2 regions of the Citrobacter portucalensis genome follow, and region 1 is predicted to be linked to the other one. Evidence: predicted binding sites of a transcription regulator. Region 1 holds the regulator's gene; the other holds the start of a gene.
What was found. The regulator LexA, encoded in region 1, represses DNA repair genes until DNA is damaged. The targets are predictions, from matches to a motif close to TNCTGTATGTACATACAGNA.
Positions count from the first base shown of each region.

Region 2: a site for LexA is predicted at 7,954-7,973, ahead of uvrB (excinuclease ABC subunit UvrB). Genes of this name have one in related genera too.

Region 1 is NZ_CP092466.1:4,739,356-4,749,459, reverse strand. It holds gene malK (maltose/maltodextrin ABC transporter ATP-binding protein MalK) at 1-735, shown strand, start outside; gene LY264_RS22910 (maltoporin) at 827-2,182, shown strand; gene malM (maltose operon protein MalM) at 2,296-3,243, shown strand; gene ubiC (chorismate lyase) at 3,424-3,921, shown strand; gene ubiA (4-hydroxybenzoate octaprenyltransferase) at 3,935-4,807, shown strand; gene plsB (glycerol-3-phosphate 1-O-acyltransferase PlsB) at 4,868-7,288, opposite strand; gene LY264_RS22885 (diacylglycerol kinase) at 7,459-7,827, shown strand; gene lexA (transcriptional repressor LexA) at 7,937-8,545, shown strand; gene dinF (MATE family efflux transporter DinF) at 8,677-9,996, shown strand.
Region 2 is NZ_CP092466.1:3,430,862-3,440,965, reverse strand. It holds gene hutH (histidine ammonia-lyase) at 1-970, shown strand, start outside; gene LY264_RS16775 (kinase inhibitor) at 1,066-1,542, opposite strand; gene bioA (adenosylmethionine--8-amino-7-oxononanoate transaminase) at 1,600-2,889, opposite strand; gene bioB (biotin synthase BioB) at 2,966-4,006, shown strand; gene bioF (8-amino-7-oxononanoate synthase) at 4,003-5,160, shown strand; gene bioC (malonyl-ACP O-methyltransferase BioC) at 5,144-5,899, shown strand; gene bioD (dethiobiotin synthase) at 5,892-6,590, shown strand; gene LY264_RS16745 (ABC transporter ATP-binding protein) at 6,556-7,278, opposite strand; gene uvrB (excinuclease ABC subunit UvrB) at 8,047-10,068, shown strand.

The DNA.
Region 1 (10,104 bases):
CTGCTGGAGCGTAAACCGAAAGCGCTTTCCGGCGGACAACGTCAGCGTGTGGCGATTGGCCGTACGCTGGTCGCCGAACCGCGCGTATTCCTGCTGGACGAACCACTGTCGAACCTCGACGCTGCTCTGCGCGTGCAGATGCGTATTGAAATATCCCGCCTGCATAAACGTCTCGGCCGCACGATGATTTACGTCACCCACGATCAGGTCGAAGCGATGACGCTGGCCGACAAAATTGTGGTGCTGGATGCCGGTCGCGTCGCGCAGGTTGGTAAGCCTCTGGAACTGTATCACTACCCGGCTGACCGCTTTGTCGCGGGCTTTATCGGTTCGCCAAAAATGAACTTCCTGCCTGTGAAAGTTACCGCAACGGCGATTGATCAGGTGCAGGTTGAATTACCAAACCGCCAGCAAGTCTGGCTCCCGGTAGACAGCCATGCGGTACAGGTTGGCGCCAACATGTCTTTAGGTATCCGCCCGGAACATCTGCTGCCCAGCGATATCGCCGATGTCACCCTCGAAGGTGAAGTGCAGGTGGTCGAGCAGCTTGGTCACGAAACACAAATTCATATCCAGATCCCCGCCATCCGTCAAAACCTGGTTTACCGCCAGAACGACGTGGTGTTGGTAGAAGAGGGTGCCACATTCGCTATCGGCCTGCCGCCAGAGCGTTGCCATCTGTTCCGTGAAGATGGCACTGCATGTCGTCGGTTGCACCAGGAGCCAGGCGTTTAAGGTCCCCATAAAAAAACGAAACGCAAAACCATTCGCAGTTTTAGAAGGTGGCAGCGTTTAAAGAAAAGCAATGATCTCAGGAGATAGAACGATGATTACTCTGCGCAAACTTCCTCTGGCGGTTGCTGTGGCAGCAGGCATTATGTCTGTTCAGGCAATGGCTGTGGATTTCCATGGTTATGCTCGTTCCGGTATCGGCTGGACGGGTAGTGGCGGCGAACAACAATGTTTCCAGGCAACAGGTGCACAAAGTAAATACCGTCTCGGTAACGAATGTGAAACCTACGCTGAAATTAAATTAGGCCAGGAAGTGTGGAAAGAAGGCGATAAGAGCTTCTACTTCGACACAAACGTCGCCTACTCCGTAGCACAGCAGAATGACTGGGAAGGGACTGACCCGGCCTTCCGTGAAGCCAACGTGCAGGGTAAAAACCTGATTGAATGGCTGCCAGGCTCTACTATCTGGGCCGGTAAGCGCTTCTACCAACGTCATGACGTGCACATGATCGACTTCTACTACTGGGATATTTCAGGTCCTGGTGCCGGTATTGAAAACATCGATCTGGGCTTCGGTAAACTGTCTCTGGCCGCGAGCCGTTCTCAGGAAGCGGGTGGTTCATACGCGTTCAGCAGCCAGAATATCTATGATCGTACCAAAGACACCGCTAACGACGTATTCGACGTTCGTTTAGCGCAATTGGCAACAAACACTGATGGTATGTTGGAACTGGGTGTTGACTACGGTCGTGCGAATACGACAGATGATTACAGCCTGGCAGACGGCGCATCAAAAGATGGCTGGATGTTCACCGCTGAACATACCCAGAGCATGCTGAAGGGCTACAACAAGTTTGTTGTTCAGTACGCGACAGACTCCATGACCACGCAGGGTAAAGGTCTGAACCAGGGTTCTTATGGTTCTTCTTCCTTCACCATTACTAACCCAGACGGTAGTAAAACCAATTACGCCAATAACGTGATTAATAACAACGGTAGCCTGGTTCGTATTCTCGACCACGGTGCCATCTCCCTGGGCGACAAGTGGGATCTGATGTACGTCGGTATGTACCAGAACCTCGATATGGATAACGATCTGGGTACTGAATGGTACACCGTCGGTATTCGCCCGATGTACAAATGGACGCCAATCATGAGCACCCTGATGGAAGTCGGCTACGACAACGTCAAATCTCAGCAGACCGGCGATCGCAACAGCCAGTACAAAATCACCCTCGCGCAACAATGGCAGGCTGGCGACAGCATCTGGTCCCGCCCGGCAATTCGTGTCTTCGCAACCTATGCCAAGTGGGATGAGGAGTGGGGCTACGTCAAAAATGGTAACGACGTAACCAAATATGCAGCTGCAACGAACTCTGGTATCAGCACCACCAGCCGTGGTGACAGCGATGAGTGGTCCTTCGGTGCTCAGATGGAAATCTGGTGGTAATTCAGCACTAACCTGACGTAAAGACCGAAAGAGGGGCGTAAGCCCCTCTTGATTACGGTTTAGCGCGCTATTGCCTGGCCACCGCTGAACCCATGCTATCTGAGGTGATAACAATGAAAATGAAGAAAAGTCTCGTTGCCCTTTGTTTATCTGCAGGGTTATTTGCCAGCGCGCCTGGCATCAGCCTGGCCGATGTAAATATTGTTCCGCAGAACACTACCGCGGCCCCAACCATTCCCACTGCGGCGCTGCAACAGTTAACCTGGACGCCAGTTGATCAATCCAAAACTCAGTCCACACAACTTGCCAATGCAGGTCAGCGTTTAGATGTTGCTGGTATTACTGGCCCGGTCGCGGCCTATAGCGTACCGGCGAACATTGGCGAACTGACCCTGACGCTGTCCAGTGAAGTCAACAAACAAACCAGCGTATTTGCGCCAAACGTCTTAATTCTTGACCAAAACATGACGCCATCTGCGTTCTTTCCCAGCAGCTATTTCACCTACCAGGAGCCCGGCGTGATGAGTGCCGATCGTCTGGAAGGCGTAATGCGTCTGACGCCAGCGCTGGGCCAGCAAAAACTGTATGTTCTGGTCTTTACCACAGATAAAGATCTCCAGCAGACCACGACCCTGCTCGACCCGGCGAAAGCTTATGCCAAGGGCGTCGGTAACGCTGTTCCCGATATTCCGGACCCGATCGCCCGCCACACCACCGATGGTCTGCTGAAACTGAAAGTCAAAACCAGCTCCTCCTCCAGCGTGCTGGTCGGGCCGCTGTTCGGTTCTTCCGGCCCTGGCCCTGTCACTGTCGGCAATACCGCAGCGCCTGCAGTGGCCTACGCGGCTCCGGCAGCAGCCGTTGCCGCTCCAGCGCCGCAGCCGGTGAAGAAAAGTGAGCCGATGCTGAACGACACGGAAAGCTATTTTAATCAGGCGATTAAGGATGCAGTTGCAAAAGGCGATGTTGATAAAGCGCTGAAGCTGCTTGATGAAGCGGAACGTCTGGGATCCAAATCTGCCCGATCCACCTTTATCAGCAGTGTAAAAGGCAAGGGGTAAACATCTCCCCACATTGTTGATTTTGCAACAACTGGTGCGTCTCCTGGCGCACCTTTTTTTATCCTTCGGTGCGAATTGTTACACTTATGTTGCCCTACCGATCACTTAATCGTGTTTGCTCACCCCGTAATGCCTTTTCTGCGATACAATGCCTTTAGGTTATAAATCGGAGAGTAAGGCATGCCACACCCTGCGTTAACGCAACTGCGTGCGCTGCGTTATTTTGATGCGATCCCGGCGCTGGACGCCCAACTGCTCGACTGGTTGTTACTGGAAGATTCCATGACCAAACGTTTTGAGCAGCAGGGCAAAGAAGTCACCGTCACGTTGATTCGCGAAGCGTTCGTTGGGCAAAATGAGGTGGCTGAAGAACTGACTCTGCTGCCCAAAGAGTCCCGCTATTGGTTACGCGAAATCCTGTTATGCGCGGATGGTGAACCCTGGCTTGCCGGGCGTACCGTGGTGCCTGAATCAACCTTGTGCGGCCCTGAACTGGCCTTACAGAACCTGGGGAAAACCCCGCTCGGACGCTACCTGTTTACGTCATCGACATTGACCCGAGATTTTATTGAGATTGGCCGCGATGCAGCGCTGTGGGGGCGTCGTTCCCGCCTGCGGCTGAGCGGTAAGCCACTGATGCTTACCGAGCTTTTTCTGCCTGCGTCGCCGTTGTACTGAGAGGAAGATAAAGATGGAGTGGAGTCTGACGCAGAATAAGCTGCTGGCGTTTCACCGCTTGATGCGTACGGATAAGCCAATCGGCGCCTTACTGCTGCTCTGGCCTACGCTGTGGGCTCTGTGGGTGGCGACCCCAGGCATGCCGCAACTGTGGATCCTGGCAGTTTTTGTCGCTGGCGTTTGGTTAATGCGCGCCGCCGGATGCGTGGTGAATGATTATGCCGACAGGAAATTTGACGGGCACGTCAAACGCACCGCGAATCGACCGCTGCCGAGTGGGGCTGTCACCGAGAAAGAAGCCCGAACGCTGTTTGTGGTACTGGTGCTGCTGGCCTTCCTGCTGGTTTTGACCCTCAACACGATGACCATTTTGTTGTCCGTTGCGGCATTAGCATTAGCGTGGGTTTACCCGTTTATGAAGCGCTATACGCATCTGCCGCAGGTGGTGCTGGGGGCGGCGTTTGGCTGGTCGATCCCGATGGCGTTCGCCGCCGTGAGTGAATCCGTACCGCTGAGTTGCTGGCTGATGTTCCTTGCGAATATTCTCTGGGCGGTGGCCTATGATACGCAGTACGCCATGGTTGACCGGGATGATGACCTGAAGATCGGCATTAAATCGACCGCGATCCTGTTTGGTAAGAACGACAAGCTGATTATCGGTGTTTTGCAGGTTGGCGTGCTGGTGTTGATGGCGCTGGTGGGTTGGCTAAACGGGTTAGGGCTGGGTTATTACTGGTCTCTGCTGGTGGCGGGCGCGCTGTTTGTCTATCAGCAGAAACTGATCGTCAATCGCGAACGTGATGCCTGTTTTAAAGCGTTTATGAATAATAATTACGTCGGTCTGGTGTTGTTCTTAGGACTGGCGATGAGCTACTGGCATTTTTGAGTTTGGTCTAGTCTGCAAAATAAAAAACCGGTCAGTTCATTCCGACCGGTTTTTTTATGCTTACTCGCCTTGTGTAGCGCTCTCGATGGTCAGACGCACATCTGACGTGACCAGTTCGGCCAGCATCTGATAGATCTTCATCGTCTCTTCCGGTTCGGCATCTCCGGTATCGCTGATGAATCCCTCGTCACGCAGCGTCAGCACCAGAGAGCTGAACACGGCTTTATCGAAGAATTCCGGCGCGTTAATGCCGTGCAGCACTGAGAGGCGTTGCGCCACGGTGCGGCTTTCTTTCTCCAGCGTGCCACGGTTGATGGACGGGTTCGCGCTCAGCAGCCAGAAGGTAATGGCGTAGCGCTGCAACGTCTCGCGAGCACCTGCGGCCAGCAGCTGTAGCGTGCGGGAGCGGGCTGGATTGATATGCAGTTCGTCATCGGTCAGGGTGATGAGTCCCTGGCGCTGCATTTCGCTGGCCAGTTCGTCAATCACTCCGGCAAGTTCATCACGCTCCCAGCGTAAGAACAGCTCCGCTTTCAGCATCGGATACAGCGCATCAATATGCTGCTGTAGCGCGGCGCGTGAAATACGACGATGCTGAGTCACGATGGCTGCCATCAACGAAGGCAGAACCAGCATATGCGCAATGTTGTTGCGGTAGTAGGTCATCAATACCGCCTGCTCGCGCGGCAAAATGATGATGTCGCCGATGGTGTCTTTCTCGACCTCAAACTTGTTCATCTGCAAGGCGTGATCGATCAATTCACTGGCGCTCTGTGCCGGCACCGTCGAATCCGCAGCATACGGCACGTTGCGCAGCAGGCTCAGGTAGCAGTCGAGTTGTTCGGTCAGCTGTTCACGGGTCAGAGAGCGCTGGCGAGAGGCCAGTAAAGCAGTACAGCACAGGTTCATGGCGTTGGCCGCGCCTGCGTTGTTAATGCGCACCATCAAATCGGCGGCAATGTTATTCACCGTCGGCGTCAGCCAGGCCGGGCGGATAGACTCGATAGGGTCGATAGATTCACGCCACTCCGGCACATGCTGGTTGAGGTAAGTCATCAATGGCATTGGTTCACCAAAGTTGACGTAGCCCTGACCCAGGTTACGCAGCTTGCTTAAGCCACGCAGCATTTGCGGCAGGCTTTCTTTCTCTTTCGTCGCGCCACGCAGCTCTTTTGCGTAGGTGCCCACTTCCATTACGTGCTCATAGCCGATGTAAATAGGAACGAGGGTAATCGGACGTGTACCGCCGCGCAGCATCGCCTGAATAGTCATCGACAGCGTGCCGGTTTTCGGGTCGAGCAGACGACCGGTACGTGAACGGCCCCCTTCGACAAAGTACTCAACCGAGTAGCCGCGGCTGAACAGCTCGCCCAGGTATTCGCGGAAAACGGTGGAATAGAGCTTGTTGCCCTTGAAGGTACGACGAATAAAGAACGCGCCCAGACGGCGGAAAATCGGACCCGCTGGCCAGAAGTTCAGGTTGATACCGGCTGCGATGTGCGGCGGCACCAGACCCTGGTGGTACAGAACGTACGACAGCAGCATATAGTCCATATGGCTGCGGTGGCACGGAACGTACACGATTTCATGCCCATCGTGCGCCAACTGGCGTACACGTTCAGCATTGTGAACGTTAATCCCCTGATACAGACGGTTCCAGGTAAAGCCCAGAATACGGTCCGTCAAACGAATCATTTCGTAGGAGAAGTTGGCGGCAATCTCTTCCATCAGCGCAATGGCATTTTGCTGTGCTTTTTCGTGGGAGATTTTTTTACTGCGCGCTTCATCTTCTACCGCACGAGCGATCGCTTTTGAAGCTAACAGCTTATTAAACAGATCCTGGCGGGCAGGGAGGCGCGGGCCGACAGCGGCCAGACGCTGGCGAGCAAAGTGCATGCGCGCCACGCGTGCCAGCTTCTGAGCGATGATCTTATCCGTACCATGTTCATCCGCCATACGGCGCAGAGAGACCGACGGGGAGAAGCGGACAAAACTGTCGCGACCCAGCCAGGACACCGCAAAGAATTTCTGTACGCCGTTTAGCATACGTAACGGCGGATTGACCTCGCCTTTTTCACGCCCTGGCGCACGGCCAAACATCACCGAAACTGGCACCATCTGCACATCCAGATCTGGATTGCTGCGATGCAAGTCGAGATAGTTGTGGAACAGCTTGATGGACTCTTCTTTCGGCGTGTAATAGGTGAATACACGCGGACCGCCGTGAATAAACACGTAGCGCGGTAACAGCGTTCCGTCTATCTCTAGTGGTTCCAGGGGATCGGGGAGGTCGTGCACCAGACATTGGGCACGCAGCGTCAGCAAGTCAGCTTTCGAATTGTACGGTAGGACGTACATAATGGGACGCGAAGTATCGAGTCCCAATTCCGGAGCAGGTTCTGCTGGAATAGACTTGCTTTTTACCAGGACGCTTAATGGTAAATTCAGTAATTTGTAGTAAATTCGTGGCCAGCCGGACATAAACGATGTAAAGCCTCTGGTTAATAATGCAAATGCGCTGCAAGGATATCAGAAAGTTTAGTGAATTTCTGTGGTATCCGGTCATACTTCGCGCTGCTTTGCCACACCCTGAACAAACGGGGTAACGTTACAATGACATTGACGCTAATAATGTAAAAAGGTTCTTTTTGATGGCCAATAATACCACTGGATTCACCCGAATTATCAAAGCTGCAGGTTATTCCTGGAAAGGTTTTCGCGCCGCATGGATTAATGAGGCGGCATTCCGTCAGGAAAGTGTTGCTGTCCTGCTGGGCGTCGCCATCGCCTGCTGGCTGGATGTTGATGCAATTACCCGCGTGTTGTTGATTGGTTCTGTGATGCTGGTGATGATCGTTGAAATCCTCAACAGTGCGATTGAAGCGGTGGTTGATCGTATTGGTTCTGAGTACCACGAACTTTCCGGCCGGGCGAAAGATATGGGGTCGGCTGCGGTATTGCTGTCTATTTTTGTCGCTCTAATCACTTGGGGCATCCTGTTGTGGTCGCATTTGCGATAAGGCTTCCACAACTGCATAAATCTCCTGTTTTTTGTGCAGTTTGCGGTTCCAAAATCGCCTTTAGCTGTATATACTCACAGCATAACTGTATATACACCCAGGGGGCGGAATGAAAGCGTTAACGGCCAGGCAACAAGAGGTGTTTGATCTCATTAGAGATCACATCAGCCAGACAGGTATGCCACCGACGCGTGCGGAGATCGCGCAGCGTTTGGGGTTCCGTTCCCCAAACGCAGCTGAAGAACACCTGAAAGCGCTGGCGCGTAAAGGTGTGCTGGAAATTGTATCCGGCGCATCGCGCGGTATTCGACTGTTGCAGGAAGAAGAAGAAGGGTTACCGCTTGTGGGGCGCGTGGCAGCCGGTGAGCCACTTCTGGCGCAGCAGCACATCGAAGGCCACTATCAAGTCGATCCTTCACTGTTCAAACCGAACGCCGATTTTCTTCTGCGCGTTAGCGGTATGTCGATGAAAGATATCGGGATTATGGACGGTGATTTACTCGCTGTGCATAAAACCCAGGACGTGCGTAACGGCCAGGTTGTTGTTGCCCGTATTGATGACGAAGTTACGGTTAAGCGCCTGAAAAAGCAGGGAAACAAGGTTGAACTCCTGCCAGAAAACAGTGAATTTAAACCTATCGTTGTCGACCTGCGCGAACAAAACTTCACTATTGAAGGGCTGGCAGTAGGCGTCATCCGTAACGGTGAATGGCTGTAATTTTCTGTTGAATCCCTGTAGGCCGGATAAGACGATGACGTCGCCATCCGGCAACGTGCCCGGTAGCGCTGCGCTTGCCGGGCCTGCATTACATTGTCCAGTACGTCTAACTTCTTCTCAGGCCCTCCTGTATGCCTTTCTTTACCTCTTCTGATAAAGCACTCTGGCACCTCGCCTTACCCATGATCTTTTCCAATATCACCGTTCCCCTGCTGGGACTGGTGGATACCGCGGTGATTGGTCATCTGGATAGTCCGGTCTATCTTGGCGGTGTTGCGGTTGGTGCTACGGCAACCAGTTTTCTTTTTATGCTGCTGCTTTTTTTGCGCATGAGCACCACCGGTCTTACCGCCCAGGCATTTGGTGCGAAAAATCCGCAGGCGCTGGCGCGCGCACTGGTGCAGCCGCTCATGCTGGCGCTGGGAGCAGGGTTGCTTATCGCACTTTTTCGTACGCCGATTATCGATCTGGCTCTGCACATTGTTGGCGGAAGTGAAGCGGTACTGGAGCAGGCCCGACGTTTCCTCGAAATTCGCTGGTTAAGCGCACCCGCCTCGCTGGCGAATCTGGTGCTGCTCGGCTGGCTGCTTGGCGTTCAGTATGCGCGTGCGCCGGTTATCTTGTTGATTGTCGGTAATATTCTCAACATTGTGCTCGATATATGGCTGGTGATGGGCCTGCATATGAACGTGCAAGGTGCGGCACTGGCAACGGTGATTGCTGAATATGCCACCTTGCTGATCGGCCTGATGATGGTGCGCAAAGTCCTGCATATGCGCGGAATTTCGCTGGCAATGCTGAAGCAGGCGTGGCGTGGCAACTTCCGCCGTTTGCTGGCGCTTAACCGTGACATCATGTTGCGCTCGCTACTGCTGCAGCTCTGTTTTGGCGCAATCACGGTGCTGGGTGCGCGTCTGGGAGGCGATATCATTGCGGTTAATGCCGTTCTGATGACCCTGTTAACCTTTACCGCCTACGCGCTGGATGGATTTGCCTATGCCGTGGAAGCGCATTCGGGCCAGGCCTATGGGGCGCGAGATGGTAGCCAGTTGCAGGACGTCTGGCGGGCGGCCTGCCGACAGTCCGGTATTGTGGCTATTTTGTTTTCGCTGGTTTATGCCCTGTTTGGCGAGCAGATTGTTGCGCTGCTGACCTCGCTGCCGCAGATCCAACAGCTGGCCGATCGCTATCTTTTCTGGCAGGTGGTGTTACCGCTGGTGGGTGTCTGGTGTTATCTGCTCGACGGAATGTTTATTGGCGCGACGCGCGCGGCAGAAATGCGCAACAGTATGGCCGTTGCTGCCACAGGATTCGCATTAACGCTGCTGACTTTGCCGTGGCTGGGAAACCATGGCTTGTGGTTGGCGTTAACCGTTTTCCTGGCGTTGCGCGGGCTTTCACTGGCCTTTATCTGGCGACGTCACTGGCGTAATGGAACCTGGTTTGCCTGAGCGGGATGGTTAAAAATTCCGAATAGTAAATAAAACCCAGAATCACTGACTACACTTATTCTCACGTCCAGCAAAAACAGCATGTGTCTGGACATGGCACTCTCGCTA
Region 2 (10,104 bases), 1.3 Mb from region 1:
CACGCTGGAGGCGAAAGAGGGACTGGCGCTGCTCAACGGCACTCAGGCTTCCACCGCCTTTGCACTGCGCGGGTTAATTGAAGCTCAGGAACTGTTTGCGTCTGCGACGGTGTGCGGGGCGCTGACCACAGAAGCCGTGCTGGGCTCCCGTCGTCCGTTTGACGCCCGTATTCATGCCGCGCGAGGGCAGCGTGGGCAGATTGATGCCGCAACGCTGTACCGTCATGTGTTGACCGACTCCAGCGCGCTTTCGCAGTCGCATCATAACTGTGAAAAAGTGCAGGATCCGTATTCTCTGCGCTGTCAGCCACAGGTGATGGGGGCATGTCTGACACAAATGCGCCAGGTGATGGATGTCCTGCTGGTTGAAGCCAACGCGGTTTCCGACAACCCGCTGGTGTTTGCCGAAGAGGGCGATGTGATCTCCGGTGGGAATTTCCATGCTGAACCGGTGGCGATGGCGGCAGATAATCTGGCGCTGGCGATTGCGGAAATCGGCTCGTTGTCAGAGCGGCGCATTGCGCTGATGATGGACAAACATATGTCGCAGTTGCCGCCGTTCCTGGTGAAAAATGGCGGGGTTAACTCCGGCTTTATGATTGCTCAGGTAACTGCCGCCGCACTGGCGAGCGAGAACAAAGCGCTGGCGCATCCGCACAGCGTGGACAGCTTGCCGACATCTGCTAACCAGGAAGATCATGTTTCTATGGCTCCGGCGGCGGGGCGCAGACTGTGGGAGATGGCAGCAAATACGCGCGGCGTGATTGCCGTGGAGTGGCTGGCGGCGTGTCAGGGGATTGACCTTCGTGAAGGGTTAACCTCCAGTCCGTTGCTGGAGCAGGCGCGACAGGCGCTGCGCGAGCAGGTTGCCCACTACACGCAGGATCGCTTTTTTGCCCCGGATATTGAGTGCGCGACCGAGCTGTTAGCGCAAGGAACGCTGCTGCAATTGCTGCCTGAATTTCTGTAGAAAATTGCCTGATGTCGACGCTGACGCGTCTTATCAGGCCTACGGTCTGCTTTGTAGGCCGGATGAGGCGAAACCGACATCCGGCACAACACAGCTTAGCTAAACATCGCCGTAATCGAGGCGCTGGCGAGCGAGTGGAAATGGACGTTAAATCCAACCATCGCGCCGCTGGCACCTTCATCGACATCAATACGCTCCACATCCAGGGCGTGAACCGTAAAGATATAGCGGTGGGTTTCCCCCTTCGGCGGCGCAGCGCCACCATAACCAGCTTTACCAAAATCTGTACGGGTCTGAATCACCCCATCCGGTTGTGCAACCAGCCCGGAGCCGAATCCTTGCGGGAGTACGCGGGTATCAGCCGGCAGATTTACCACCACCCAATGCCACCAGCCGGAGCCGGTTGGCGCATCAGGATCAAAGCAGGTCACGACAAAGCTTTTGGTTCCTGCGGGTACGTCATCCCACGCCAGGTGGGGGGAAATATTATCCCCGTCATACCCCATGCCGTTAAAGACGTGGCGATGCCCAAGCTTATCGCCATCGCGCAGATCGTTACTGATTAGTTTCATGCTGACTCCTCTCGTTAGCCAAAAAGTGTAGCCAGAAACCGTAGAGCTTACCGCTGATTAATCGCTAAAAAATGTTGCATTGCGCACAGCCTCGTTCACGGCCTGCGTCAGGCGACGCAACTGATCGGGCTGGATGATGTACGGCGGCATCAGGTAGATGAGCTTGCCAAACGGTCTTATCCACACGCCCTGTTCGACAAAGAACTTCTGTAACGCTGCCATATTCACCGGATGCGTGGTTTCGATGACGCCGATGGCGCCGAGCACGCGTACGTCCGCGACCCAACTGGAGTCCGCCGCCGGGGCGAGTTCTGCCCGCAACTGCGCTTCAATGGCCGCTACCTGCGCGCGCCACTCGCCGGTTTCGAGTAACGACAGGCTGGCGGAGGCGACGGCGCAGGCCAACGGATTGCCCATAAAGGTTGGGCCGTGCATGAAGCATCCGGCTTCACCGTTGCTGATGGTTTCTGCGACCTGACGTGTGGTCAGGGTTGCTGAAAGGGTCATTGTCCCGCCGGTTAACGCTTTGCCCAGGCATAAAATGTCCGGAGTGATGTCGGCATGCTCGCAGGCAAACAGCTTGCCTGTACGACCAAATCCGGTGGCGATTTCATCGGCAATCAGCAGGATCCCTTCACGGTCGCACATCTTACGGATGCGTTTTAACCATTCGGGATGATACATGCGCATACCGCCAGCGCCCTGTACGATTGGCTCAAGGATCACCGCCGCAATTTCGTGGCGGTGTGCGGCCATCAGACGGGCAAAAGGCACCATATCCAGTTCGTCCCACTCGCCGCCCATGCGGCTTTGTGGGGCAGGCGCAAACAGGTTATCCGGCAGATACCCTTTCCACAGACTGTGCATTGAGTTGTCGGGATCGCAGACCGACATCGCGCCGAAGGTATCACCGTGATAACCGTTACGAAATGTCAGGAAACGCTGGCGGGATTCGCCTTTAGCCTGCCAGTATTGCAGCGCCATTTTCATCGCGACTTCTACGGCGACCGATCCTGAATCCGCGAGAAAAACGCACTCCAGCGCCTCTGGGGTCATCGCTACCAACTGGCGGCACAGCGCAATGGCCGGGGCGTGGGTAATGCCGCCAAACATCACATGCGACATGGCATCAATCTGCGTTTTCATCGCGGCGTTCAACTGCGGGTGATTGTAACCGTGGATTGCCGCCCACCAGGATGACATGCCGTCAATCAGCTTCTCACCGCTGGCTAAAATCAGTTCGCAACCTTCGGCGCGCGCCACCGGATAAACCGGCAACGGGGAGGTCATGGAGGTGTATGGGTGCCAGATATGGCGTTGGTCAAACGCAAGATCGTCCGTTGTCATAATCGACTTGTAAACCAAATTAAAAAGATTTAGGTTTACGAGTCTACACCAAACTAACAACGAAACGTATACCAATATGGCTCACTCTTCTCGCTGGAAAATGTCGCAAGTCACCGAATTATTTGAAAAACCGCTGCTGGATCTGCTGTTTGAAGCGCAGCAGGTTCATCGTCAGCATTTCGATCCGCAGCAGGTTCAGGTCAGTACGCTGCTGTCGATTAAGACCGGTGCTTGCCCGGAAGATTGCAAATACTGCCCGCAAAGCTCCCGCTATAAAACCGGTCTGGAAACAGAACGGTTGATGGAGGTTGAACAGGTACTGGACTCGGCACGCAAGGCGAAGCAGGCCGGCTCAACGCGGTTTTGCATGGGCGCGGCGTGGAAGAACCCGCATGAGCGCGATATGCCGTACCTGGAACAAATGGTGCAGGGCGTGAAAGAACTGGGGCTGGAAGCCTGTATGACGCTGGGCACGCTGGACGAATCTCAGGCCCAGCGCCTGGCCAATGCGGGTCTGGACTACTATAACCACAACCTCGACACCTCGCCGGAATTTTACGGCAATATCATTACCACCCGCTCGTACCAGGAGCGCCTGGATACGCTGGATAAAGTGCGCGAGGCGGGCATTAAAGTTTGCTCCGGCGGGATTGTTGGGCTGGGTGAAACGGTGACCGACCGCGCGGGTCTGCTGCTGCAATTAGCGAATCTGCCGACGCCGCCGGAAAGTGTGCCGATCAACATGCTGGTGAAAGTGAAGGGCACGCCGCTTGCCGATAACGACGACGTAGATGCTTTTGATTTTATTCGTACTATCGCCGTGGCGCGTATCATGATGCCGACCTCATACGTGCGTCTTTCTGCCGGGCGCGAGCAGATGAACGAACAAACCCAGGCGATGTGCTTTATGGCCGGGGCCAACTCGATTTTCTACGGCTGCAAACTGCTGACCACCCCGAACCCGAACGAAGATAAAGATTTGCTGTTATTTCGCAAGCTGGGTCTTAACCCGCAGCAAACTGCGGTACTGGCGGGCGATAACGAACAGCAACAACGTCTGGAGCAGGCGCTGCGTACCCCGGATACCGACGATTACTACAACGCGGCAACCGTATGACCTGGCAGCAAAAAATTGACGATGCACTAACAGCGCGTCGTAGTGCTGATGCGTTGCGTCAGCGCTATGCGGTGACGCAGGGTGCCGGTCGCTGGCTGCAGGCCGACTGTCGCCAGTATCTGAATTTCTCCAGCAACGACTACCTCGGCTTAAGCCACCATCCGCAGATTATCTGCGCGTGGCAGCAGGGCGCTGAGCGTTTTGGCGTCGGCAGCGGCGGCTCGGGCCATGTCAGCGGTTATTCCGTTGCTCATCAGGCGCTGGAAGAAGAGCTGGCGCAGTGGCTCGGCTATTCCCGGGCGCTGTTGTTCATCTCTGGTTTTGCCGCCAATCAGGCGGTCATTGCCGCACTGATGGGAAAAGATGACAAGATTGTTGCCGACAGGCTCAGCCATGCCTCGCTGCTGGAGGCTGCCAGTCTTAGCCCTGCCGTGTTACGTCGCTTTACCCATAACGACTCGCAACATCTGGATCGTCTGCTGACAGCCCCCTGTCCGGGGCAGCAGCTGGTGGTCACCGAAGGCGTGTTCAGCATGGATGGCGACAGCGCGCCGCTGGCAGAAATCCACGCGGTGGCGAAACGGCAGGGCGCGTGGCTGCTGGTGGATGATGCGCATGGGATTGGCGTAAGCGGTGAGGAAGGGCGTGGTTCGTGCTCTCGACAGCAGGTGAAACCTGAGCTGTTGGTGGTGACGTTTGGCAAAGGGTTCGGCGTCAGCGGTGCGGCGATCCTGTGTTCTGATAGCGTGGCCGATTATCTGCTGCAGTTTGCCCGTCATCTGATCTACAGCACCAGCATGCCGCCAGCCCAGGCTCAGGCCTTGCGCGCCGCGCTGGCGGTGATCCGCAGCCGCGAAGGCGATGAGCGCAGAGAAAAGCTGGCGATGCTTATCCAGCGTTTTCGCGCAGGGGTGAATACTACGGATTTGACGCTGGCGCATTCAGACAGCGCGATTCAACCGCTGATCGTTGGCGACAATCATAAAGCCTTGCAACTGGCACAGACGTTACGGCAACAGGGATGCTGGGTGACGGCGATTCGTCCACCGACGGTGCCGGTTGGGACGGCCAGGCTGCGGATTACGCTGACCCAGGCGCATGAAGTCCAGGATATCGACAACTTACTGGAGGTGCTGCATGGCGCAGGTCAATAAGCAGGCGATTGCCGCTGCGTTTGGTCGCGCGGCCACGCACTATGAGCAACATGCGGAGCTTCAGCGTCAGAGCGCCGATGCGTTACTGGCACAACTCGATGGCCGGGCGTTCTCACGGGTTTTGGACGCGGGCTGTGGGCCTGGGCGTATGAGTCGCTACTGGCGGGAGCAGGGGAGCGAGGTCTGTGCTCTGGATCTGTCGGCGCAAATGCTTACGCAAGCGCAGCGTCACGATGTCGCCCATCACTATCTGCTGGCGGATATCGAAGCCATTCCGCAGGCCGCTGCCACTTTCGACCTGGCCTGGAGCAATCTGGCCGTGCAGTGGTGCAACGACCTGCGCGGCGCGTTACGCGAGCTATACCGGGTGGTGCGTCCTGGCGGGGCGGTGGCGTTTAGTACGCTGGCGCAAGGGTCGATGCCGGAACTTCGTCAGGCGTGGCGAGCAGTTGATGACCGGGAGCATGCCAACCGTTTTTTGCCCGTGGAGCAACTGGAAAACGCTCTGTGCGGCTGGGACGTTGAATACCAGTCTCATGCCGTCACGCTGTGGTTTGACGATGCGCTGAGCGCCATGCGCTCGCTGAAGGGCATTGGCGCGACGCATTTGCATGATGGACGCGAGCAGCGTGTGTTGACCCGCTCGCAGTTGCGCCAGTTACAGCTCGCCTGGCCCTGTCAGCAGGGTAAATATCCGCTGACCTATCATCTTTTTTTGGGAGTAATTCAACGTGACTAACACATATTTTGTCACCGGGACGGACACCGAAGTAGGTAAAACTATCGCCAGCTGTGCGTTGCTTCAGGCGGCGGGACAGCTGGGGTTGCGAACGGTCGGCTATAAGCCGGTGGCGTCAGGCAGTGAAATGACGGCTGAAGGTCTGCGAAACAGCGATGCGCTGGCTCTACAGCGCAACAGCGTTGTGGCAGTGGATTATGCGGCCATCAATCCGTATACCTTCGCCGAACCTACCTCACCGCATATCATCAGTGCTGACGAAGGGCGCCCCATTCAGGCCTCAGTGATGTCTGCGGGTTTACGCTTGCTTGAAGAACAGGCTGACTGGGTATTGGTGGAAGGCGCAGGCGGATGGTTTACGCCACTGTCGCCAACGCTGAGTTTTTCTGACTGGGTAAAAGCGGAACAACTGCCGGTGATTCTGGTGGTTGGCGTTAAGCTCGGTTGTATCAATCATGCCATTTTGACCGCCCAGGCAGTGCAGCAGGCCGGGCTGACGCTCGCCGGATGGATTGCCAATGATGTGATGCCACCTGGCAAGCGTCATGCTGAATATATGGCGACGCTAAAGCGTGCGCTTGCGGCTCCGCTACTGGGGGAAATTCCCTGGCTGGCAGAAGAGCCGGAACGAGCATCGACTGGTCGTTATATCGATCTTAGCGTTTTGTCTCTGGCATCCACCAGTCGTTGATTAGCGGGTCGCTGAATTGTGTTATTTGCCCTTGAGCCACGTTGCGTCCACGATGTAACAAGCAATAGCAGTCGGCGACCCGACGAATGAATGGCAGGCTCTGCTCCGCGAGCATAATGGCGATGCCAAGCTCCTGGCTTAGCCTCACAATCAGATTCCCCAGTTTGTGGATATACGCCTGGCCACTTCCTCGCGTCGGCTCATCGAGGATCAGCAGGCGCGGGCGAGTGACCAGTGCACTGGCGAGTGCAAGCTGGTGCTGATTTTCCTCCGACAATGCCACCCCTTTGGCCTGACGCAGTACAAACAGCTGTGGAAACAGGCGGTAAATATCGCTGCTGTTCATCGCTTCGCTTTCCTCAACCGCCTGGCGCGCAATGTGCAGATTTTCCTCTACCGTCAGCTGCGAAAAAATTCGCCGTTCCTGCGATACACAGTTAATACCCAGCGCAATGCGCTTTGCCGCCGGAATCTGAAGCAGATCGCAAGGTGGTGCGCCAGCCTGATGCCAGAACATGGTTCCGCTCTCAATCGGTAAATTGCCTGTGATGCAATTGGCCAGCGTGGTTTTTCCCATCCCTGGAAGACCCAGCACGGCGGTACATTTGCCGGGCAACAGGTCGAGATCGACATCCCAAAGCGAGTGTTGATTACCGTAATAGTGATTCACTGCACGAAGACTCAACATAGATTTCTCCCTCATGATGATATCCGCCTCGCGGGCTGATGGTCGGGAGAAAACTGCAAATCTCTTGCCAGAAGCGGAATTAGGGGAAAATACAGCAGAATAGCGTATTGAGCGGGTTGCGGTATCCGGCTTGTTGTGGATGAGAGCCGCAGTGTGCACATTGTCAGTGCCTGGTGGCGTTGTGATGGTGCAGGCAGGAAAATGATGAAAATGCGAGCAAGATCTCGGCTATCCCAGGTCGCTTCGTTAGCTGATAAATATCAAAAAATAGCGATAATTTTTTTTTATCCCACCAGAAAAGATCATCAGGACGTTTTTGCCAGGCTACAGTCCGTACGGGCTGGAGGCAGTTATCCACTATTCCTGTGGATAACCTTGTGTATTAGAGTTAGAAAACACAAGGTAAGCGAGAGAAGACGCGGCCTGCGACTAAATTGATGCGAAAGACGGCTTGAGATAATAATCATTAAATTACAGTGTGTTAGATAAATGCAATGGCTGTCGCAGAAGTGTCATGTGTTGCCACAAAACTTTCATCGGGTAGCTTGACAAATGTTAAAAAAGTCATTGGTTTGGGGATAACACATTTTTGCTGGTGTTTTATCTTGCCTGCGGACAAATTTTAGCCTGTAGTCACGGCCATTTTGCTGGCGTAACAGAAATATTCTGGCGCGTTACTGTTTTTTCATCCAGTATATTTTACTGGCAAAATATACTGCTGCGAGTAAAATTACACACCTGCCCGCCCATTGCTTCAGGTAGCTGCTCATGAGTAAACCGTTCAAACTAAATTCCGCTTTTAAACCCTCTGGCGATCAGCCTGAGGCGATACGTCGCCTGGAAGAAGGTCTGGAGGATGGTCTGGCGCATCAGACGTTGCTGGGGGTGACGGGGTCGGGGAAAACATTCACCATCGCGAACGTGATTGCAGACCTACAGCGCCCTACCATGGTGCTGGCCCCCAATAAGACGCTTGCCGCGCAGTTGTACGGTGAGATGAAAGAGTTCTTCCCGGATAACGCGGTGGAGTATTTCGTCTCCTACTACGACTATTATCAGCCGGAAGCCTACGTGCCAAGTTCTGACACCTTCATCGAGAAGGATGCTTCGGTTAACGAACACATTGAGCAGATGCGTCTGTCAGCAACCAAAGCGTTGCTTGAGCGACGGGATGTCGTCGTCGTAGCGTCGGTTTCCGCGATTTATGGTCTGGGTGACCCGGATCTGTACCTGAAAATGATGCTGCATCTGACGGTGGGGATGATTATCGACCAGCGCGCGATCCTGCGTCGTCTGGCGGAGCTGCAGTATACTCGCAACGATCAGGCATTCCAGCGCGGGACCTTCCGCGTGCGCGGTGAAGTGATCGACATATTCCCAGCGGAATCTGACGACATCGCGTTGCGCGTGGAACTGTTTGATGAAGAGGTCGAACGTTTGTCGCTGTTTGACCCACTTACCGGACAGGTCGAATCCACTATTTCGCGCTTTACCATCTATCCTAAAACGCACTACGTGACGCCGCGCGAACGTATTGTTCAGGCGATGGAAGAAATTAAGGTTGAGCTGGCAGAGCGGCGAAAAGTCCTGTTGGCAAATAACAAACTGCTGGAAGAACAGCGCTTAAGTCAGCGTACCCAGTTCGATCTGGAAATGATGAACGAGCTGGGTTACTGCTCGGGGATTGAAAACTATTCCCGCTATCTGTCCGGGCGTGGTCCGGGCGAGCCGCCGCCGACGCTGTTTGATTACCTGCCTGCCGATGGCCTGCTAGTGGTGGATGAATCTCACGTGACTATCCCGCAAATTGGCGGCATGTATCGCGGTGACCGGGCGCGTAAAGAAACCCTGGTCGAATACGGATTCCGTCTGCCGTCGGCGCTGGATAACCGTCCGCTTAAATTTGAAGAGTTCGAGGCGCTGGCTCCGCAAACTATCTATGTTTCGGCGACGCCGGGCAACTATGAGCTGGAGAAATCCGGTGATGATGTGGTCGATCAGGTCGTAAGACCGACCGGCCTGCTGGATCCGGTCATTGAGGTGCGCCCGGTGGCGACTCAGGTTGACGATCTGCTATCTGAGATCCGCACCCGTGCGGCGATTAACGAACGTGTGCTGGTCACCACGCTGACCAAACGGATGGCGGAAGACCTCACAGAATACCTAGAAGAACACGGCGAACGGGTGCGTTATCTGCACTCTGACATCGATACCGTGGAACGTATGGAAATCATTCGTGACCTGCGTCTGGGCGAGTTTGACGTGCTGGTGGGTATCAACCTGTTACGTGAAGGTCTGGACATGCCTGAGGTCTCCCTGGTGGCGATTCTGGACGCAGACAAAGAAGGGTTCCTGCGTTCTGAACGGTCACTTATTCAGACCATCGGTCGTGCGGCGCGTAACATCAACGGTAAGGCGATTCTTTACGGTGATAAAATTACCGCCTCTATGGCTAAAGCGATTGGTGAAACCGAACGTCGTCGTGAGAAACAGCAGCTCTATAACGAAGAACACGGTATTACGCCGCAGGGGCTGAACAAGAAAGTGGTCGATATTCTGGCGCTGGGTCAGAATATTGCGAAGACCAAAGCGAAAGGCAAAGGGAAGTCACGCGCAGGCGCGAAGTCTGAGGTTGTCGAACTGGATATGACGCCAAAAGCGCTGCAGCAGAAGATTCACGAGCTGGAAGGGCAGATGATGCAACACGCGCAGAATCTCGAATTTGAAGAGGCCGCGACAATCCGTGACCAGTTGCATCAGCTGCGCGAGTTGTTTATTGCGGCATCGTAAGGCGGTGTCGGATGCGGGGTAAACCCTTATCCGACC